2 regions of the Streptomyces venetus genome follow, and region 1 is predicted to be linked to the other one. Evidence: riboswitches for the same ligand, from Rfam matches in the RefSeq annotation. Region 1 holds a riboswitch; the other holds the start of a gene.

Region 1 (7,300 bases):
CCGGTCGCGCACCAGCCACGGCTCGGCGGCGCCGGAATCCGCGGCGGCCGGTGACCCGGGCAGGGGCGGCCGCTCCGTCGACACGCAGGAGAGGTCGGCCAGCGCGCCCTCCAGCCAGTCGGCGGCCTCCCGGGCGGCCTCCGGGGTGTCCTCCGCCAGGCACACGGCGTACGTGAAGCCCTCCTGGTGGTCCACCGCGATCACCCGGTCGGCGAACAGCCAGGCGGCGTCCGGGGCGGGGGAGCGGTGCCGGTTTGCGGACCCGCAGTCGGCCTTCATCTCGTAGCCGAAGTAGCCGACGTACCCGCCGGTGAAGTCGAAGGGCAGCCCGGTGGCGTCGACCCGGCGGTTCGCCAACTGCCGCTTGAGGTAGTCGAAGACACTCGCCGCGACCTTCCGCACCGGCCGCCCGGCCCGTTCGATCTCGCACCGGCCGGTCGTCACGTCGTACCGCACCGACTCGGCCAGCGGCCCGCTGTCGTCCCCGAGGAACGAGAAGCGCGACCGTCCCGGCTCGACGAGCGAACTGTCCAGCCAGAAGGCGCGCGAGGAGCCCGAGTACATCCGGGTGAAGGCGGCTTCGGTGTCGACGGCACCGGTGATGCGGCGGGTGTGCAGGCGGTAGCCGACCCGTTCGGGGCGCCGGGGGCGGGGGATGGCGGCGGTGGGTGCCGTGGCGGGCGGGGTGGCCGTCTTGGTCCCCCTGGCTGCGACGGTCCCGCTGCTCGGTACGGTCCTGTTGCTCGCTACGGTCCTGTTGGGTGCGACGGCCCCGCCGGGCGCTGCGGTCCCGTTGGTCGCGACGGCCCCGCCGGGCGCGCCTGCGGCGGCCTGGGAGAGGGTGGTCACCTGGAAGACGGCCGCGGCCGTGGCCCGGGACTGGGGAACGTCCGCCGTTCGTCCCGCCGGCCGCCGGACCCCCGCGTCGCACTCCGGGACGACCGTCCGCCGCCGGGCGGGCGCCTCGTGCGAGGGCACCGCCGTGTTCTTCGTCCGCAGCTTGCCGGCCCGCTCGGCCGTCATGTTCCGGAAGTTCACGAGCATGCGGTGGCCGTACTCGCTGAGGACGGACTCCGGATGGAACTGCACGCCCCACAACGGCCGGCTGCGGTGCCGCAGTCCCATCAGGACACCGTCCTCCGCCCAGGCCGTGGCCTGAAGCGTCTCCGGCAGCGGCTCGCGCACGGACAGCGAGTGGTAGCGGACGGCGGTGAAGTGCTGCGGCAGGCCGTGGAACAGGTCCTGTCCGTCGTGCCGGATCGTGGACAGATGCCCGTGGCGCGGCTCCGGAGCGGGCTCCACCATCCCACGCTCCCCGAGCGCGATGCCCTGATGGCCGAGACACACGCCGAGCACGGGCAGCGGGGACGACGCGAGCAGCCTGGTCCCGATGCCGAAGTCACGGGCGTCGGCCGGGTGCCCGGGGCCGGGGGACACCACGAGGTTGTCGAAGCCCCGGAGGTCCGGCAGTTCACCGGCGGGGGTGTCGTTGCGGACCACCACCGGCTCCTCGCCGTTCACTTCGGCGATCAACTGGAACAGGTTGTACGTGTACGAGTCGTAATTGTCGATGAGCAGGGTCTTCACCCGCCCACCTCCCTCTGTTCGTTCGCGGGCCTAGGTGGCCCGGCGTTTGTGCCGCCCGCGCAGCGCCTGGAGCGACGGGTACAGCCATTTCCGGAAGAAACGCTGGAGCCGAGGCATGAGAATCCAGGTGACAAGGGCTGTCACACACAGACACAACAGGAGCGTGCGAATCAGGGCGTTGAGGTCACCGAGATAGGGAAGCACCGTCAGATTGAACAGGAGCACCGGCGGAAATACCGCGCTCATATTCACGAACCACAGTTTCCATTTCGACGGCGGAGCCGGCGGCTTGGGAGTCAGCGTCTGCGCGTCGAACCAGGCCCGGGCGCCCGGCACCCTCCTGCGCTCCGCCTCCCGGGCGACGCCCTCCAGCCGGGCGTCCCACTGTGCCCGGGAGGGCGATTGCTCCCAGGCCAGAGCCGAACCCTCGCTGGCGAAGCGATAGACGACATGCCACTCCGCCTCTCCGTCGACAAGTACCCCACCCCCCAGGAACCCCGGCTGCCGCGCGGTCGCGCCCAGCATGGCCCACCCCCAGGAGTGGAAGTCGGCCGCACGGCCCGGCAGCACGCGATAGGCCACGGTGACCGTGACGGGATTACTGGCCACGCCGTCCCTTACGGAAAGCGCTCCCTGCGCGTTCAAGATTCAACAAACAATTTTCCGGCTGCTCGCGGACTGTCCAGATGATTGGAGACTTTCGGCAGATGGGAAAGCCCTTCCGATCACTGCGGCGGCACCGCCCCCGGGGCTGGGGTGGTCACCGACCCGCGCTGGAGGGCGAGGTCGGCAACAGGAACGAGGCGGGCGCCAGCCCGTCGATGAGCCGCACCGCCGATCGGCACCGGCACCGGCACTGGCACCAAGGGCGCACACCATTCCAAAAATCACAAAACGACGGCAGGGGAGGGGATCCCGGGCGGGGGGCCGTGCGCGACCGCTCACACCGCTCTCTAGGCTGACCGCTCGGCAGTACATGACGGGGACACGACGGGGAGACACGGACATGGCGGAAACACGGCGACGACTGCGCTCGAGCACGGTGGTGCTGGGCGGCATGGGGGTCCTCGCGGCGGCCCTGTCCGCCTGCGGCTCCGACCCGGACCGCCGCTGTGTCGACCGGGACAGCTACGACTACATCAACGGCTACAAGATCGTCGCCGACAAGAACTGCGCGTCGGGCAGCTCCTCCTCGGGCAAGGGCCGCAAGAAGACCGGCAAGACCAAGGGCACGGACGCCGACTGGTACTACGACGCCGACGTCAGCAGCGGCTACGCCGACAACGGCACCTTCAGCCGCAGCGAGGCCGTCGACCGGGGCGGCTTCGGCTGCTCGGGCTCCGGCAGCGGCGGCGGCTGACCGGGACGCACGCAGATGGAACGCCGCACCATCGAACCCCGCCCCGACTGGCAGCCGACCGTCGAGGAACAGGGCCTGATCTACCCCCTCACCCGCTACCCCGACGACTCCCTGCGCCCCTACTGGGACGAGAGCGCCTACTACGTCTTCACCCTCCCGGAGGTCGAGGCACTGGAGGAGGTGGTCGAGGAACTCCACCGCATGTGCCTGGCGGCGGCCGAACACATCGTCGCCGAGGACCGTTTCGCGGACCTCGGCATCACCGATCCCCGGGTGGCCCGGGCGGTCGCCGAGGCCTGGCGCCGCCGCGCCGAACTCCCCTCCGTCTACGGCCGCTTCGACCTCCGCTACGACGGCACCGGCCCGGCCAAGCTCCTGGAGTACAACGCCGACACCCCCACCTCACTGGTGGAGGCGGCGTCCCCCCAGTGGTTCTGGATGGAGGACCGCTTCCCCGGCGCCGACCAGTGGAACTCCCTCCACGAGCGCCTCCTGGCCGCCTGGCGGAAACAGGCCGCCCTCCTCCCGCCCGGCAGCCCCCTGTACTTCGCGTACTCCTCCGCCGACGAGCTCGGTGAGGACATGATGACGGTCGCCTACCTCAAGGAGACGGCCGAGCAGGCGGGCCTGGCGACCGACTGGATCGCCATGGAGGAGATCGGCTGGGACCGCCTCTCCGGCCGCTTCGTCGACAACCGCCTCCGCTTCATCCGCAGCATCTTCAAGCTCTACCCGTGGGAGTGGCTCACCACCGACCGTTTCGCGGACCACGTCCTCGACACCCTCGACAACGGCGGCGGCACGGGCTCCACCCTGTGGATAGAACCGGCCTGGAAGATGCTCCTCAGCAACAAGGCCCTCCTGGCGATCCTCTGGGAGCTGTATCCCGGCCACCCGAACCTCCTCCCCGCGTACCTGGACGGCCCCCGAGACCTGCCCGCCACGGGCTGGGTCGCCAAGCCCCTCCTCGGCCGCGAGGGCGCGGGCGTCACGATCCACGAGCCCGGCACGGCCCCCGCCCTGCGCGACGAACCCTGCTGCTACCAGCAGCTCGCCCCCCTCCCCGACTTCGACGGCAACCGGGTCGTCCTGGGCGCCTGGGTGGTGGAGAACGAGTCGGCGGGCCTGGGCATCCGGGAGTCCTCAGGCTTGATCACGGACGAGTACGCCCGCTTCCTGCCCCACGTGATCCTCTAGACAGGGTGCGGGGGTCTCGCCCTTGAGGGGCGCGGGGAACTGCGCGATCAACCACAATGCACCCGCACCCGGCACCGACGAGCAACCCGGCAGACGCTCCCCGCCCACCCCACCCGGTAGGCTGACCACCGGGCCGTGACTGGCGCGCTGGGATGGGACCAACCATCGGGGAGCGGCCCGAGCAGACAGAGCCGTGCGCCTGGGCCGTACCGTGAACGCTGAACACAACGTCCGGAGGTCCCATCCATGTCAGCCGAGCCCCTCTCCACCGCTTCCACCGCCTACCGCGCCGCCCTCGACGTCATCCGCGCCGTCGAACCCCGTGTAGCGGACGCCATCGGCCAGGAGGTCGCCGACCAGCGCGAGATGCTCAAGCTGATCGCCTCCGAGAACTACGCCTCCCCGGCCACGCTCCTGACGATGGGCAACTGGTTCAGCGACAAGTACGCCGAGGGCACCATCGGCCGCCGCTTCTACGCCGGCTGCCGCAACGTCGACACCGTCGAGTCCCTCGCCGCCGAGCACGCCAAGGAGCTCTTCGGCGCCCGTCACGCCTACGTCCAGCCGCACTCCGGCATCGACGCCAACCTCGTCGCCTTCTGGGCCGTCCTCGGCGCCCGTGTCGAGGTGCCCTTCCTGGAGAAGACCGGCGTCCGCCAGATCAACGACCTGACCGAGGCCGACTGGGCCGAGCTGCGCCAGGCCTTCGGCAACCAGCGGATGCTCGGCATGTCCCTGGACGCCGGCGGCCACCTCACCCACGGCTTCCGCCCGAACATCTCCGGCAAGATGTTCGACCAGCGCTCCTACGGCACGGACCCGGCCACCGGCCTCATCGACTACGAGGCCCTGCGCGCCCAGGCCCGCGAGTTCAAGCCCCTGATCATCGTCGCGGGCTACTCGGCCTACCCCCGCCTGGTGAACTTCCGGATCATGCGCGAGATCGCCGACGAGGTCGGCGCGACGCTCATGGTCGACATGGCCCACTTCGCCGGCCTGGTCGCGGGCAAGGTGCTCACCGGCGACTTCGACCCGGTCCCGCACGCCCAGATCGTGACGACGACCACCCACAAGTCGCTGCGCGGCCCCCGCGGCGGCATGGTCCTGTGCGACGACTCGCTGAAGGATCAGGTCGACCGGGGCTGCCCGATGGTCCTCGGCGGTCCGCTGCCGCACGTCATGGCCGCCAAGGCGGTCGCCCTCGCGGAGGCCCGCCAGGAGTCCTTCCGCGACTACGCCCAGCGCATCGTCGACAACTCCCGCGCTCTCGCCGAGGGCCTGATGCGCCGCGGCGCGACGCTGGTGACGGGCGGCACGGACAACCACCTGAACCTGATCGACGTCGCCTCCTCCTACGGCCTCACCGGCCGCCAGGCCGAGGCCGCCCTGCTCGACTCGGGCATCGTCACCAACCGCAACGCGATCCCCGCCGACCCGAACGGCGCCTGGTACACCTCCGGCATCCGCATCGGCACCCCGGCCCTGACCACCCGTGGTCTCGGCACGGCGGAGATGGACGAGGTGGCCGGTCTGATCGACCGTGTCCTCACCGCGGCGGAGGCGGGCACGACCAAGTCGGGCGCCCCCTCCAAGGCGTCCCACGTCCTCGACGCGAAGATCGCCGACGAGATCTCGCACCGCGCGACCGACCTCGTGGCCGGTTTCCCGCTGTACCCGGAGATCGACCTGGGCTGATGCCCACGGCTCGTCATTCGTCCAGGTCGATCAGCACCTGACGCGGCCCCTCCCGTGGCGGTCCGGCTTCCCGCCGGGCCGCCACGCGGCGTGTCAGCAGCGTGCCGCCGACGCCGGCCGCGAGCCCCGCCACCAGCCCCACGACCGCCCACCGGACGTCACCCCGCGCCGGACCGGACAGGTCACCCGCGGCAGTCACCGGACCGGACAGGTCACCTTCGGCGGTGCTCCCGCCGGGCCCGCCCGCCACGGCGCCGTCGCCGAGCAGCCGTGCCAGATCCAGCCGCTCGAAGACCGAGCGCGGCGCCCGGTGCCAGCGGATGTCGTCGTCCTCCACGGTGGGACTGGGATCCGAACGCACCCAGGGCGTGCCGTCCCCGGCCACGAACAGCTGGTCCTGACGCTCGACGGCCACGTCCCCGCCCGGCGGCCGGTTCGTACTCGGCCGGCCGCCGACCCCGGACAGCCCCCAGAGCACCGTGAGCCGCACCCGCGGGAAGTCCCCCTCCGCCCAGTCCGCCGGCACCCGCTCCGTCTCCGTGTGCGTGGGCTGCAACAGCTGCCACAGCCGGGCGAAGTCACGCTGGCCCGAGCGCACGGACGCGGTCCGCCCCGTGCCGCCCGCGACGACCATCGCCACGTCGGGAACGTCCCGCCCCCGCGCCGGGAAGCCCACGGCGGTGGTCAGAGCCGCGCCCCCGGCCAGAGCCGCGGCGGTCGTCACCGCCGCACTCCCGGCCAGGGCGGCCACCAGCGCCACCGCGACCACCAGCACACGCCTCACGTGCCGGGCGGCCCAGCCGCGACGGGGACTCACCGGGCGGCCGACCGCGTACGCGGACCAGCGGCTCGACCGGGGCCCCGCCGACCGGCCCACGCGCCCGAGGCCGGCCACGGGCCCGCCGGAGGACGGCCCGGTGCGGCAGCGCCGCACCCTCGCCGCGGTCCTCGGCCCGCCCGGCACCCCCACCTCATGTCCACCGCACCGCGAACCGCGCGCCGCGCTCCTCTCCGACCCGCCCGGGCACCGCGCTCTCTCCACCCGGCCCCGACGCCGTGCTGCCGCCGCCCGGTCCCGATGTCGTGCTGCCGCCGCCCGGTCCCGATGTCGTGCTGCCCCCGCCCGGGTCCCGACGCCGTGCTCCCTCCACCCGGTCCCGACGCCGCGCTCCCCCCACCCGGTCCCGATCCGGCTTTCCGTCCACCCCGCATCGGTCCCCTCCCATCGGCCCCGCCCCGAGCCCGTCCGGGGGCAGCCCTCCCGTGCCTCACCCTTGTTACACCGCCGGGGCCGAACGGGACCCCAGCTGTTTCCGGCCGGTTCCGGACCGGTCCCCGGGACCTGAGAGAATGGTGAACATGGCCTCTGACCGACCCCGCGTGCTCTCCGGAATCCAGCCCACCGCAGGCTCGTTCCACCTCGGCAACTACCTCGGCGCCGTCCGCCAGTGGGTGGCGCTG
Region 2 (7,300 bases), on a different contig from region 1:
CGGCGCCGCACCACAGCTTGGTGCTCTCAGCAGTTTCCTCCACTGCCGAAAGCACCTTGCCGACGCTGGGCGGGATGCGGAAGGCCACCCTCTGCGTCACCACTCGATCAGCTTCGCGCAATCCCGTCATCAGCCTCATGAACTGCAGGTTTCCCAAGAGCGCCGAGGTAAGCCGCGCGAGGCGGGATCAGCCTCTCCTGGCCTGCCACACCGGCACTTTGCCAACAACCAGCGACAGAAGCTTTTTGGGCTGGTCGGTGGTGCGTGTGGGGACGCGGGGTGTCCGTGTCGGCGACGGGGACCGGTAAGAGGCTGGCATCGATCCGGGTGGCGGACGAGCTCGGCGTGCGGCTGGTGCTGTTTGTGGTGTCCCGGGCCCACCCGTGCGAACGACCCGTGCACCCCGTCGCGGTGACCGCTACTCCCGTCAAGGCCGCCATACGCAGTGAACGTTCCCGCCGCCTCCATCCGCCGAACGCGCTCTCGACTTGCTGGCGACCTTATCCCTGACGATCAGCCACTGCCTGCCGCAGCATCCCAGATCAGAAACACGCACTCATGCCGCGAGCAGTGTGTCCCGTACTCGGTCGATACCGTCGCCGCGGCGGTCAGCGCTCGGGGCACATCCGTCCTCATTCCAGCGCCCCGAGGGCGACGTCCGCCCCGCACTCGGCACTGGTTAAGACGCAGTGCCGGCTAGAGGAGCCCGTGCCCGAGGGCAGGGCCCCGTGGGTGTGTCAGGCCTGCGCCTGGGGGAAGGGGCAGCATCTGTCGACGTCAGGATTCGGCGGCGGACACGTGGCGAGCCAGCTCGCTGGCCAGGCGTCGCATGACCGTGCGGTTGGCGTGCCGCATCGTGTTCCGCACGAGGGGGGCCAGCAGCCGGTCGGCGAGAGGGGCGTGCACCCACGTGTACGTGAACGAGATGTGAGTCCCACCGGTTCGCAGCGGTTCGATGGCGTAGGTGCCGTGAGCCAGTCGCCGACCGGCCGCGCTGACGTTGTGTTCGACGATGCGCCGCGGCGCCTCGGCCTCGATGACCTTGATAGTGACATCGGTCTTCGTGCCGCCCAGCGCAGCGGTGACCGTGGCGCACGATCCGATGCCCCGGGCGGGGCCGCTGTAGCGCCAGTTGGTCAGGTAGTGGTCGGTGAACCGCTCGTGGTGGGCCATGACATCGAGGAAGCCGTAGACCTGCTCGGGAGTCTGAGGCACGTCGATCGACACGGTGACAGGCTTCATGTACCACACGGTACATGCGGCATGTACCGATTGGTACAGTCGTGACGTGGTGACCACGGACGACTCGCATCCCAAGGGCGAGGCTGAGCAAGGCGCGCTTGGGGATCGGCGCGCACAACTGGTGGACGCGGCTGTCGACCACGTCGCGGCACACGGCATCGCGGACCTGAGCCTGCGCGGGCTGGGCGCCGCGATCGGTGTCAGTCACCGCATGCTGATCCACTACTTCGGCTCCAAGGAACAGTTGCTCGTCGAGATCGTCCGGACGTCGGAGCGGCGCCAGCGCGATGTGCTGTCCCGGCTGCGCCTGGAGCCCGGTCTCTCGCCCGCCGATGTCGCGCGGCTGCTGTGGCGGCAACTGACGGACCCTCGGCTGGCCGGTCAGGAACGGCTTTTCTTCGAAATCTGCGGGCACGCGCTGCGCGGCCGTCCCGAGGCCGTCCCGGTCCTCGAAGGCCTTGTGACGGACTGGCTGGAGCCGCTCGTAGCTGCTGAGGTCGGTGCGGGGGCGGAGCCTGACGCGGCCCGGAAGCGGGCCAGGCTGGGACTTGCCACCGTCCGCGGTCTGCTGCTCGACCTGCTCGCTACCGGTGACCGCGCCGGCGTCGACGCGGCGATGGAGGAGTTCCTCCGGCTCTACTACGGCTCGGAGTGACGAGTCACCGATCAGGCAAAGCGGCTGGGCCAGACGTCCCTCGACCTGCTTCGCAGCGTCGATGCCGTGTGTGGCTGCGTCAGGAGTGTTCACGTGATCTGGCGTCATTGCGGAGGGGCGGCCCTTCGCGCGTCGCTTCCACCCGAGGGCGCTGATCGGTGTGTGCATGCTGCGTCTACTACAGTGCAGCGTGGGCCGTGACTGGCGCTGAGGTGGAGCACCACCGGGGAGCGGTCTGACGTGACGTCGATGCCGTGCGCCTGGGCGAGTGGTCAGCAACGCCTGGAGGGCAACGATGTCTCCGATTCAGACGGCCCGGATCATGGACGGCACCAGCCTTGCCAAACGCATCGTCGACGAGGCCGCTGCCAAGGCGGCGGAGATCTCACGGCGCACGGGGACCCGTCCCTGTCTGGCGACGGTGCTGGTAGGAGAGGATCCCGCGTCGGCCACGTACGTCCGCATGAAACGAGCGCGGTGCGCGAAGGCGGGCATTAAGTCCCGGCATATCGGTCTGCCCGCCACCACCACGACCGCCGAACTGATCGACACCCTCGCGGGCCTGTCCAGCGATTCGGAAGTGCACGGCATCCTGCTCCAGCACCCCTGCGGCCCGCACATCGACGAGCGAGCGGCGTTCGAGGCCATCGCTCCGGAGAAGGACGTCGACGGGGTCACGATGCATTCCTTCGCCGCGATGAGCTTCGCGCTGCCGGGCTTCGTGTCCTGCACTCCGGGCGGGATCATGCGGTTGCTGGAAGCGTACGACGTCGAACTCGCAGGCAAGCACGCCGTCGTGGTGGGTCGCAGCGCGATTCTCGGCAAACCGGCGGGGATGCTCCTGCTCGCCGAGGACGCAACGGTGACGTACTGCCACTCCCGGACGACCGACCTGTCGGCGGTCGTCCGGGAAGCGGACGTCGTGGTAGCAGCCGTGGGGCAGCCCCGGCTGATCCGCGGTGAGGACATCAAGCCTGGCGCGGTCGTGATCGACGCCGGCTACAACCCGGGAAACGTCGGCGACGTGGACTACGACACCGCCCTCACCCGAGCTGGTCTGATCACACCGGTTCCCGGTGGCGTCGGGCCGATGACCATTGCCGTCCTGCTCACGCAGACCGTGCAGGCCGCGGCGAACCAGCTCGGAATGCAGCACCAGTGATGGCCTCGCGAGCAGCTCACTGACTTCTGATGGCGCCGTTGAAGGTGAGCCGGTCGACGATGGCGGCGCAGAGACGGGGGCCGCCCAGCCATCTCCCGATCGGATTCGGCGGCCCCTTCGGCATCACCGCCTGCGACGTCCAGACGTTCCCCTTCGAGGCCGGCGACCTGCTGTTCCCCTACACCGACGGCGTCACCGAAGCCCGCAACAGCGAAGGACTCTTCTCCCCCCCTCACCGAACAAGCGCCCAAGTGGACCAAGGACGATCCCGACGAACTACTGCACCATCTCCAGGGCGACCTGCTGGCCCATGTTGTCGTACTGCCAGATCGGCTTGTCGAGCCCTGCGATCGGCAAGGTGACGTAGTCACCGGCGAACACCGCAGCGCCGAAAGGCACGCCATATGCAGGGGAGGGCCTGGGCAGTGATCCGGCCACGATGCCGTAAGCCGCGCCCGCCACTGATCCGTAGGCTCAATGAGCGATGGTGCTCGTGAGCCAGGCGGCATCGTCAGGAAGCCGACGCTGGGTGAAGCCCTCGATCACCCACTTCGCCGCACTGGCGGTCCTGCTCATGCCCGAGGGGCACAAACACCTTGCAACAAGGCGCAGTCCGGCCCGCCCCCCGCGAGAACTAACTTGGTGCCATCACGGCCACCTGATCCGCCGGACAGCGCCTACCCTAGGGCGCCACGGCAGCCGCGGCCCGTTTGATGAGGTCGGCCACTGCATCCGGTTGTGACACGTACACGGAATGGCTGGCCGCGGCCTCGACGGTGGTCGAGCCGGCTCGGCCGGCCATGGTGCGCTGGGCGGGTGGGGGGATCATCTTGTCCTCGGTGGTGAGCATGTACCAGCTCGGTTTGGTGCGCCAGGCGGCCTGAGTGACCTGCTGGCCGAGGGCGTCCACCCCCCAGGGGACCTGCGAGTCGGCCATGAACGCGGCTGGATCGGCGGGCAGGTCGCCGGCGAACGCTGTGTGGAAGCTGTCCCGGTCGAGGAACAGCAAGCCGTCCTTGGGCGGCAGGATCGGCGGTCCGGGCACGTCGGTGGGGAAACCGGAGATGAGCGTGTTGACCGACTCGCCCGCGTCCGGCACGAAGCCCGCGATGTAGACCAGTGCCGCCACGTTCGGGTTGGTGCCTGCTTCGGTGATGACTGCGCCGCCGTAGGAGTGACCGACCAGCACGACCGGGCTGTCCTGAGCGTCGACGATCAACCGCGTTGCGGCGGTGTCTCCCTGCAGCGACAGGGTCGGGTTCTGCACCACGCGGACGCGGTAGCCGTCGCGGGTGAGCAGGTCGTAGACCGGCCGCCAGCCGGACCCGTCCACGAAACCGCCGTGTACCAGAACGATCGCGGGCCTGTCAGCCATGGAACGGTGTCCTTTCGGCGAAGCCGGAGGTGTCGACTCACCAAGCAAATCCCGGCGGGGCAACCACCGCACGCCGAGCCCCGCCAGGGGCAGCCGAAAGATGGACTTCGCCCACGCCTGCCCCGACATCACAGTGGCCCGCCGCCCGGCCCGCCGCGACACCGCCGAAGCCGTCGTCGGCGCCGTCACCCGCTCCCGGCAGTTTCATCCAGTCGGATATGGCTGGCACATTCCCGGGAGACACTTCAGGACGACCCACGCGAGGCTCCGGACGCTGACTCTCGCCGACGACCTGACCATCACTCGCATGGGATACGGCGCTATGCAGCTGGCCGGACCCGGAGTCTTCGGGCCGCCCAAGGACCGTCGCCGCGACGGCCAGGGCGGCGTCATCACCTCGCTCGACCCCACCGATCTCCAGGCCCAGGAACATCGCCGCCGCCGAACTGACCCTGCCCGCCAACTCGATCGCGGAACTCGCTGCCATCGGCCAGTGACCCCGTCCGATCAGGGCTTGGTCGGGCGCTGGCCGGCACTCCTGGTCCGGCTGGCTCGTGCGAGCACAGTCGCTGGCCTCCATAGGGACCACGAGATGTAGGTGCTGCCGGGGTACGGAGAAGTGGGATTCGGTCTTTGAATCCGATCACGATGGCGACGAGGCCGACAGTGATCGTGAGGGCACCCGCGGGCTCGTGGGCTGGCCCTCGACCGCGCCGGCGACCGTCTCGCCGAGCGCGATGATGATGATGGCGAACAGGCCGAAGCGCTCGATGAGCGCGGACGTGATGGTGAGGCCGGGGGAGGGCGCCATCCCGCGGCGCGGTCGCTTGACAGCAAAGTCAAACAGTCGCTTGAGTTCCACTTGTGAGGGTGGACAAGACGGATCTCCGTCGTGAAGCGGGTCAGCGGACCCGGAACGCCTTGCTGCTGGCCACGCTGGAGCGGTTGGCGCAGCGTGGCCAGGAGGGCGTGACGCTGCGGGAGATCACGCAGAGTGCAGGGGCGAATGTCGCCGCGGTGAGCTATCACTTCGGGTCGTTGAAGGGACTGTGTGACGCGGCCATCGAGCACGCGCTGGAGCGGTACCTGGACGCGCAGATCCAGGCCCTCGACGCACTGGCGGGGACTGCCACCCTGAACGAACTGGCCGAGGCGTTCGCGCGGCCGATGATGAACGCGCTCACGGCCGGGGGGCGGGAACTGGCCGTGATGCGGACCGTGGCGCGGGTCGGGATCGATCCGCCCGTGGGGTGGGAACGGCTGACCGGCAAGTTCGAGCAGGCCCGGCGGCATGCCGTGCGCGTGCTGGCGATGAACCTTCCGGAGGTCGGCGAGCAGGAGCTCGTTTTCCGTACGCGCTGCGCGGCCGGCATGTTGAACTGGCTGGCGCTGGCGCCGATCGGGGCCGAACTGGCCGCCGAGTCCGCAGAGAGGGTCGAGCGGATGCTCGTTCCGGTGGTGGCTGGAGCGTTCCGAGGGGGTCCGGCCGGCGCCTGAAGTCGTCGACCAGGCGGAGCGGGGACCTGTCGCGAGGAATTCAAACGATCGCTTGACAAGGGTCCGGCCGCTGCTCACACTTTTAATCAAGTGTTTGATTAGATTCTCGCGGTGGGAGAGAACTATGGCCATCGATGCAGAGGCCGTCGTCCGGGCGGCGTATCACGCCGCCGAGGGCAGCGTCCTGGATGTCCAGGGCTTCGTGGACCTTTTCGCTGAGGACGGTGTGCTGAACAACGTCGTCGCCGGAGAGAGCTACCGCGGTGAGCACCTGGGCGATGTGGTCCTCTTCATGGGCACGCTGGCCCCCGACGTTCACCGTGAGCTCCACCGGTTCCATGTGATGGGCAACGTCGTCGCCGTAGAGCTGACGATCGAGGGCACCTTCACCGGTCCCTTCGAAACGCCGGCCGGCACCATACGGCCGACCGGCGCCAAGCTCAGCATCCCCACCGCCGACTTCTGGTACATCGAGGACGGCAAGATCAAGCAGTTCAACTGCTACGTCGGGCTCAGCGTCATGCTCGCCCAGCTCGGTGTGCAGCCGGACTTCGCCGCCGCCGTCACCGCATCGGCCGCCGTGCCGAGCTGACCGACCGCTCTGGCACCCCGCAATCGGCTGCTGGGTAATGCGCCTGCTCGATCGGCGATCTCTCGGGCAGCGAATGTCCCGCAGGTGCCGAGCACTGCGAACCAAAGACAGGTCTCACCATGACCACCATGGGCATCATCCTCGGCAGCACCCGGCCCAACCGCGTCGGAGACCAAGTGGCGTGGTGGGTCCTCGACCGTGCCTCGCGACGGACCGACGCCGGCTTTGAGCTGCTTGATCTGCGCGACCACCCCCTTCCCCACCTCGACGAGCCGTTGCCGCCCTCGCTCGGCCAGTACCAGAACGAGCACACCCGACAGTGGGCCGAGACCGTCGCCGCGTACGACGGATTCGTCATCGTCACCCCCGAGTACAACCACGGCATCCCCGGCGTGTTGAAGAACGCCCTGGACTACCTCTACGCCGAGTGGAACAACAAAGCCCTCGGCCTGGTCTCCTACGGGGGCGCGGGCGGCGCACGGTCCGCGGAGCAGCTGCGTCTGGTCGCCGCCGAACTCCAGATGGCCGACGTACGCCAGCAGGTCCTCCTTTCTCTGCTCACCGACTTCGAGAACTACAGCGTCTTCAAACCAGGCGACCACCACCTGCATGCGCTGGACACCATGCTCGACCAAGTTGTCGCCTGGACCTCGGCGCTCGCGCCCCTGCGGACGACCGCAGCCGTTGGCGCGCAGTCATGAAGCCCCGCGGAGCCAAGCAGGGGACTGCCCCTCGCGGCAGACGGAGAATCCCCGGAACAGTGGAACTGCAACGACC

The links. A riboswitch is a leader RNA that binds a small molecule or an ion and turns the genes downstream of it on or off. The one in region 1 is predicted to bind ZMP and ZTP.
Region 2: another riboswitch for ZMP and ZTP. It lies ahead of ABEA82_RS33835 (bifunctional 5,10-methylenetetrahydrofolate dehydrogenase/5,10-methenyltetrahydrofolate cyclohydrolase); the one in region 1 lies ahead of ABEA82_RS07740 (glycine hydroxymethyltransferase).

Annotation. Positions count from the first base shown of each region.
Region 1 is NZ_BAABET010000002.1:617,984-625,283, reverse strand. Features, by position in the region: gene pabB (aminodeoxychorismate synthase component I) at 1-1,587, opposite strand, end outside; gene ABEA82_RS07755 (antibiotic biosynthesis monooxygenase) at 1,618-2,196, opposite strand; gene ABEA82_RS07750 (hypothetical protein) at 2,594-2,947, shown strand; gene ABEA82_RS07745 (glutathionylspermidine synthase family protein) at 2,963-4,144, shown strand; ZMP/ZTP riboswitch at 4,270-4,356, shown strand; gene ABEA82_RS07740 (glycine hydroxymethyltransferase) at 4,391-5,839, shown strand; gene ABEA82_RS07735 (hypothetical protein) at 5,853-6,623, opposite strand; gene trpS (tryptophan--tRNA ligase) at 7,199-7,300, shown strand, end outside.
Region 2 is NZ_BAABET010000013.1:52,543-59,842, reverse strand. Features, by position in the region: gene ABEA82_RS33850 (phosphatase PAP2 family protein) at 1-139, opposite strand, end outside; gene ABEA82_RS33845 (SRPBCC family protein) at 778-1,242, opposite strand; gene ABEA82_RS33840 (TetR/AcrR family transcriptional regulator) at 1,289-1,897, shown strand; ZMP/ZTP riboswitch at 2,085-2,170, shown strand; gene ABEA82_RS33835 (bifunctional 5,10-methylenetetrahydrofolate dehydrogenase/5,10-methenyltetrahydrofolate cyclohydrolase) at 2,193-3,059, shown strand; partial or broken gene ABEA82_RS38770 (serine/threonine-protein phosphatase) at 3,089-3,241, shown strand; gene ABEA82_RS33830 (hypothetical protein) at 3,336-3,458, opposite strand; gene ABEA82_RS33825 (alpha/beta fold hydrolase) at 3,742-4,434, opposite strand; gene ABEA82_RS33820 (hypothetical protein) at 5,078-5,296, opposite strand; gene ABEA82_RS33815 (TetR/AcrR family transcriptional regulator) at 5,305-5,931, shown strand; gene ABEA82_RS33810 (nuclear transport factor 2 family protein) at 6,056-6,523, shown strand; gene ABEA82_RS33805 (NADPH-dependent FMN reductase) at 6,643-7,224, shown strand.